2 regions of the Burkholderia sp. AW49-1 genome follow, and region 1 is predicted to be linked to the other one. Evidence: riboswitches for the same ligand, from Rfam matches in the RefSeq annotation. Region 1 holds a riboswitch; the other holds the start of a gene.
The links. A riboswitch is a leader RNA that binds a small molecule or an ion and turns the genes downstream of it on or off. The one in region 1 is predicted to bind manganese.
Positions count from the first base shown of each region.

Region 2: another riboswitch for manganese. It lies ahead of ACV22W_RS15980 (TMEM165/GDT1 family protein); the one in region 1 lies ahead of ACV22W_RS32190 (sodium:calcium antiporter).

Region 1 is NZ_JBSAXF010000048.1:15,491-18,895, forward strand. It holds gene ACV22W_RS32185 (heavy metal sensor histidine kinase) at 1-1,099, shown strand, start outside; yybP-ykoY riboswitch at 1,212-1,387, shown strand; gene ACV22W_RS32190 (sodium:calcium antiporter) at 1,479-2,489, shown strand; gene gstA (glutathione transferase GstA) at 2,508-3,146, opposite strand; gene ACV22W_RS32200 (winged helix-turn-helix transcriptional regulator) at 3,284-3,405, shown strand, end outside.
Region 2 is NZ_JBSAXF010000009.1:43,430-46,834, reverse strand. It holds gene pepN (aminopeptidase N) at 1-462, opposite strand, end outside; gene ACV22W_RS15985 (DUF4136 domain-containing protein) at 649-1,350, shown strand; gene ACV22W_RS15980 (TMEM165/GDT1 family protein) at 1,403-1,975, opposite strand; yybP-ykoY riboswitch at 2,016-2,191, opposite strand; gene guaD (guanine deaminase) at 2,288-3,405, opposite strand, start outside.

The DNA of each region.
Region 1 (3,405 bases):
CCACACGCTCGCATCGGTGATCGCGCGGCCGCAGCCGGCCGGTGCAGCGGGCGCGGCGGCGAGCCCGTTCACGTGCTCGCCGCCCGGCATCGGCACGTCGCGCTGCGTCCGTGCGCGCGCCACGCTGCCGTCGGGCGAAACCATTCAGGTCGCGCTGGCCCGCACGGCGGCCGATCGCCAGTCGCTGCTGGAGAGTTATCGTGTCGACATCTGGCTCGCGGCCGTGCTCGGCGCGCTGCTGGTCGGCGCGCTCGGCTACGCGGTCGCGTCCCGCGGCCTGCGTCCGGTCGAGAGCCTCGGCCGGCAGACGTCGCGCATCGAGGCGCACAACCTGACCGCACGCCTCGATGCGCGCGGCGGCCCGATCGAGCTGCGCGAACTCGCCACATCGGTCAACCGGATGCTCGACCGGCTCGAGCGCGCGTTCGTGCGGCTGTCGCAGTTCTCGTCCGATCTCGCGCACGACATGCGCACGCCGCTCGCGAACGTGATCAGTTCGTCGCAGGTCACGCTGTCGCGTGCCCGCACCGCCGAGGAATACGAAACGCTGATCGACTCGAACATCGAGGAATGCGAACGGCTTCAGCGGATGATCGAGAACATGCTGTTTCTCGCGCGCACGGATAATGCGCAACAGCACCTGAAGACGGTCGAACTCGACGCGGGCAACGAATTGCGCCGGCTCGCGTCGTATTTCCAGGCGCTGGCCGACGAGACCGGCGTGCGCCTCGACGTGCACGGCGCAGCGCCCGTCGTCGCGGACGCGACGCTGTTCCGGCGCGCCGTCGGCAACCTCGTCTCGAACGCGCTCGAACACGCGGAAGCCGGATCGACGATCGAGCTGGCCGTATCGACCCGGCCCGGCTACGCGGTCGTCGAAGTCACGAACCGCGGCATCGCGATTCCGCCCGAACAGATCGAGCGGATCTTCGAGCGCTTCTACCGGATCGATTCGTCGCGGCACGGCGCGGCGCGCAACACCGGGCTCGGGCTCGCGATCGTCAAGTCGATCCTCGAGCTGCATCGCGGCAAGGTCGAGGTCGTGAGCCGCGACGGACGGACGACCTTCGCGCTGCACTTCCCTGCCCGCGTTTCGTGACACGCGGATGATGCCGCCGCGCGCATGCCGATTGCTTCCGATGCGGCATGGGCATCCGTCACGAGGCGGCTTGACCGCACACTTGCCGAAAGCGGCCGGCTCGGCTAGACTGCCCTTCGTCTTTGGGGAGTAGCCTGCTTTCCATCCCCGGAAAGCGAACGCGTCAACACACTCGGCCTGCGGCCGTGGCGCGTTCGGCCGAATCGGTCTGGCGAGACCATCGACGCATCGCGTCGTTCCTGGTCGGACGTCGGCAGATGCGTCATGGTTCGTCCACGTCCGACCACGGAGTCCCCATGTTCCTTCCAGCTTTCCCCCTGCATTTCGTTCGCTGCGTCCGTTCCGCCCCTGCCGGCGTGCCTGCCTGCGGAGGTGCTGCATGACGTTGATGCTCGTCGAACTGGCGCTCATGCTGATCGTCATCCTGGTCGCCGCCGAACTCTTCACGAATGCGCTCGAACATCTCGGCGAGCGGCTGAAGATTTCCGAAGGCGTGACCGGTTCGCTGTTTGCCGCCGTCGGTACCGCGCTGCCCGAAACGATGGTGCCGCTGCTCGCGCTCGCGGGCGGCACGTCGAACGCGGCCGTGAACGAGGAAATCGGCGTCGGCGCGATTCTCGGCGCGCCGCTGATGCTCGCGACGCTGACGACCTTCCTGATGACGCTCGCCGTGATCCGCTCACGCGGGCTGACCGGCACGATCGCGCCCGAGCGCACCGGCTTCGTGCGCGACCTGAACTACTTCATCGCCGCATTCACGCTCGCCACCATCGCGATGTTCGTCCCGCATCACGTGTGGGCCGTCCGCGCGCTGCTCGCCGCGATGCTGGTCGGCATCTATGTGATGTACGTCTTGATGACGTTCCGCGCGTCGACGCAACTCGTCGATGCCGGGCACGGCACCGAGGCGCCGCATGCGATGTTCCTGTCGCGCGTCGGGCTGCCGACCAACCTGGCCACCATCGCGCTGCAACTCGCGCTCGGCGTCGCGCTGCTGGTCGGCGGGGCGAAGGGGTTCATTCACGGCGTCGAGGGTGTGTCGCACCTGCTCGGGATCTCCGCGCTGCTGCTGTCGCTGATCATCGTGCCGATCGCGACGGAGCTACCGGAAAAGGTCAACAGCGTGCTGTGGATCCGCCGCAAGAAGGACACGCTCGCGTTCGGCAACATCACCGGCGCGATGGTGTTCCAGGGCACGTTGCTGCCGGCGATCGGCATCATGCTGACGCCGTGGGAACCGCGCCCCGAAGTGCTGACCGGCGTGGTCATCACGCTCGCGGCGGCGGTGTGGCTGCGCGTCAATGCGCGTGCGCGCGGGCTCGCGATCTGGGCGTTGCTGGCGAACGGCGCCGGGTACGTCGGCTATCTGTTCGTGACACTGACGCGCTGAAGGCCCGGCGTGCGTCAGTCAGGACGCGCTGCGGCGAGCGTCGGCCTGCAGCACCTGCTGCACGGCCGGCCGCGCCCGCACCCGCTCGTACCACGCGCGCAGGTTCGCGTACTGGCTGAGGTCGATGTCCGCGTTGTACACCGAGCGCATCCAGTCGGCCTTGCCCCAGCCCGTGAGCGCGAACAGGTACGCATCGGCGATCGTGAACGTGTCGCCCGTGACGAAGGTCCTGCCGTCGAGCTGCCGGTCGATCCATGCGAAGCGGCTGTCGAGCTTCTGCCGCGCCGGGTCGACGTATTTCCCCGCCTGCACCGCGTACAGCAGCGGGATGAAGCCCTTGTGGATTTCGGTGCCGAGGAAGTTCAGCCATTCCATCAGCCTGTAACGCGCAAGCGTGCCGTGCGCGGGTGCGAGCCCCGCTTCCGGGCGCCGGTCCGCGAGATACTGCGCGATCACCGGCCCTTCGCGCAGGATCGTGCCGTCGTCGAGTTCGAGCAGTGGCACGTAACCGAGTTCGTTGACGTCGCAATAGTTGCGGCCGTCTTCGATCCGATGCTTGCGCGCGTCGACCGTGACGATCTGCACGTCGATGTCCGCTTCGCGCAGCACGATGCGAATCGCCTGCGAACAGCTGCCGGGAGCGTGATAGAGCTTCATGTGTTTCCTTGGTTGGATGGTTCGACTATCGATTCGCCGCGACGCGGGCGCTAATATCTCGCATCGGCGCAGCGCTGAGAAGAAGGCAGTCGTTTGTGCCGTAGTCACGAAAAAGTTACCGACCAGGGTTCAGCAGGATGAAAACGAGTGCGACAGGATGTTCCGTGGAAGAGGCGATGCGCCTGCTCGGCGGCCGCTGGCGGTTGCTGCTCGTGTCCTACTTGCTCGACGGGCCGAAGCGCTTCAGCGACCTGCGCCG
Region 2 (3,405 bases), on a different contig from region 1:
GGTCTTGTCGGCGCGCAGCGTGACGGTGTACGACGCCATCACGTCGGGGCGGTCGAGGAAGTAGGTGATGCGGCGAAAGCCCTCGGCTTCGCACTGCGTGAAGAAGTTGTCGCTCGACACGTACAGGCCGGACAGCGTCGTGTTCTGGTCCGGCGCGCACGCGCCGTCGAGCGTGAGCTCGAACGCGTCGGGCACGTTTTCGACGGTCAGCCCGTGTTCGTGCACGCGCACCGCGCCGTACGGCGCGCCGTCGAGGTGTGCACCGAGGAATTCGAGCGCTTCGCCCAGCAGCTCCAGGTGCGGCGTCGGCGCCGCGTCCGGATTGCGGCGCACGCGCATCGTATTCCTGACGATCGTGCGGGCCGGCGCGAGATCGAATTCGAGCGCGACGGAATCGATGAGGAAGGCCGGCGGCGTATAGTCGGCGCGGCGGATCACGGTGGAGGAGGCGTTGTCGGACATGGTCGTCGAGATCGGTGGAATGGGGATCGGGCCCGCGGCGCGGGCCGGGCGAACCGGGCCATTGTACAAAGGCTGGCGGCTGCGTGCCGGGCGAACTTTTTACCGGTTCCGGCTGTCCGCGTATTATCGGCATCCCGTGCGGTTCGCGCGGTGCGACGAACGGATGACGGATCGACGAGGATCGACATGAAACACGAATGGATTCAACGAAGTGCGGGCTGGGCGGCGGTGCTGTGCGTGGCGCTGCTGACGGGCTGCACGAGCTACGTGACGACGCAGGTCACGGCCTTCTCGGACTGGAGCGGCAGCGATGCGACACGCACCTACGCCTTCACGCGCACGGATGCGCAGAAGCACAGCATCGAGCAGTCGACCTACGAGCCGATCGTCGCGAACGAGCTGTCCGCGTATGCATTCAGGCAGGTGCCTGCCGCGCAGGCCCGCTATCTGGTCGGGCTGGCCTACGGGGTCGGCAGCGATCTGGTGACGGTGCCGCAGCCGGTTTACTACGACCCGTGGTTCATGGGGCCGGGGCCGTACTGGCGGGGCGGGCCGTGGGGCCCGTGGGGGCCCTGGGGGCCGATGCCGGCCGGCTACGTCGCGCAGACCTACCAGGTCTTCGACTACACGCTCGGCATCCGGATCACGGAGCGCGCGACCGGCAAGGAAGTCTACAACGTGACCGCGCGCACCACCGGCGACAACGGTGCGCTGCTGTATGCGATGCCGTTCCTCGCGCGCAGCGCGCTCGCCGATTTCCCGTTGGCGAACGGCGCGATCCGCACGGTGCGGTTGCCGGTCGACAAGCACGGCGGCCCGGCCGCGCCGGCCGCCAACGAGCGTGCGGTGCCGGCCGTGCCGGCATCGGGGGCGGCGGTCGCGAAGTAACGCGGGATCGACACCGGCGCGGCCGCCCGGCCGCGCCACGTGCCTGCGCGCGTCACGCCCCGACGCCCAGCAGCGCCAGCGCGCCGAGCACGACGAACAGCACGGCCGCGATGCCGTGCACCAGCTTCGTCGGCAAGCGGTGCGCGAAACGGTCGCCCAGCAGGATGGCGGGCACGTTCGCCAGCATCATCCCGAAAGTCGTGCCGGCCACCACGCCGATGTAATCCTGGAAGCGCGCGGCGAGCGCGACGGTCGCGATCTGCGTCTTGTCACCCATTTCCGCGAGGAAGAACGCGACGAGCGTCGCGCCGAACACGCCGAGCCGCGAGCGGTTGGCATTGGCTTCGTCCGCATCGAGCTTGTCCGGCACGAGGATCCACAGCCCCATCGCGATGAACGAGAACGCGAGCGCCCAGCGCATGATCGACGGCGTGACGAGCGCGCCGAGCCATTCACCCAACGCACCGGCGAAGCCGTGGTTCACGAGCGTTGCGACGAGCACGCCAAGAATGATCGGCACGGGCTTGCGATAGCGCGCGGCCAGCACGAGGGACAGCAGTTGGGTCTTGTCGCCGATTTCAGCGAGGGTGACGGCGCCGGTGGAGATCAGGAAGGCTTGGGACACGTATGGGGTTCCACGGGCCGGTGTTGTGCGTGCGAGCGACGATCCACCGCGCGCCGGGCCCTGATGCGGCGCGCAGTGAACCATCGGTCTCGCCAGGCCTTGGTGGCTGCGTCCGCCATGGCCGAAAGGCCAAGTCTGTTGACGGACGCCTCCGTCACGATGCGCGCCGTTGGCGCGGAGCATCGAGCGGAGCGGCTACTCCCCAATGAGCGGCGAATTCTAGCACGCCGTGTGGCGTGCGCGGTGCGAATCCGGTTGCGCCGGCATGTGCCGCGACGCACGCCGGAGCAGGTGCAGGCAAGCGCGCGTGCGTTACGCGGCGGCGGTGCGGCGTGCGGCGCCGCGCTCGTGCACGAGCTGGCCGGCCGCATACGTGCGGTACACGGCGCGGTCGTCGCCGAGCAGCGCGAACGCGAACAGCAGTTCCTCGAGCGACTCCGCGCGTTTCGTGCGGCGCGCGAGCAGCGGCGTGGCCTGCGGGTCGAGCACGACGAAGTCGGCTTCGGTGCGCGGCGCGAGCGTGCCGACGGTGTCGGCGAGGTCGAGCGCCTGGGCGGCGCCGGCCGTCGCGAGCCAGAACATCCGCGTCGCGGTCAGGTGGTGGCCCGACAGCCGCGCGACTTTGTGCGCCTCGTTCATCGTCTGCAGCATCGAGAACGACGTGCCGCCGCCGACGTCGGTGGCGAGCGTGACGGGCACGTCGAATTCGCCGGCCTTGTCGAAGTCGAACAACCCGCTGCCGAGGAAGAAGTTCGACGTCGGGCAGTGCGCGACGACGGTGCGCGTCTCGGCCATCCGGCGACGGTCCTCGTCGTCGAGGTGGATGCAGTGGCCGTACACCGCGCGCGGGCGCAGCAGCCCGTAACGGTCGTAGATGTCGAGATAGCTGCGGTGGCCGGGGAACAGCTCGGCCACCCATTTCACTTCATCGACGTTTTCCGCGACGTGACTCTGCACGAACACGTCCGGATGGCGACGCGCGAGTTCGCCGCATGCCTCGAGCTGCGCCTCGGTGGACGTCGGCGCGAAGCGCGGCGTCAGCGCGTACATCTGGCGGCCCTTGCCGTGCCAGCGGCCGATCAGCTCGGCGCTGTCGTCATAGCCCGATTGCGCGGTGTCGCGCAGGAATTCGGGGCAGTTGCGGTCCATCAGCACCTTGCCCGCGATCATCCGCAGGTCGCGCGCGTCGCTCGCCGCGAACAGCGCGTCGGCCGACTGCTTGTGCACGGTGCAGTAGACGAGCGCGCTCGTCGTGCCGCAGGCGAGCAGTTCGTCGACGAAGAAGTCGGCGACCTCGCGCGCATGTTCCGGATCGCCGAACTGGCGCTCGGTCGGGAACGTGTACTTGTCGAGCCACGGCAGCAGGCCGGGCGCCGGCGACGCGATCATGTCCGTCTGCGGATAGTGGATGTGCGTGTCGATGAAGCCGG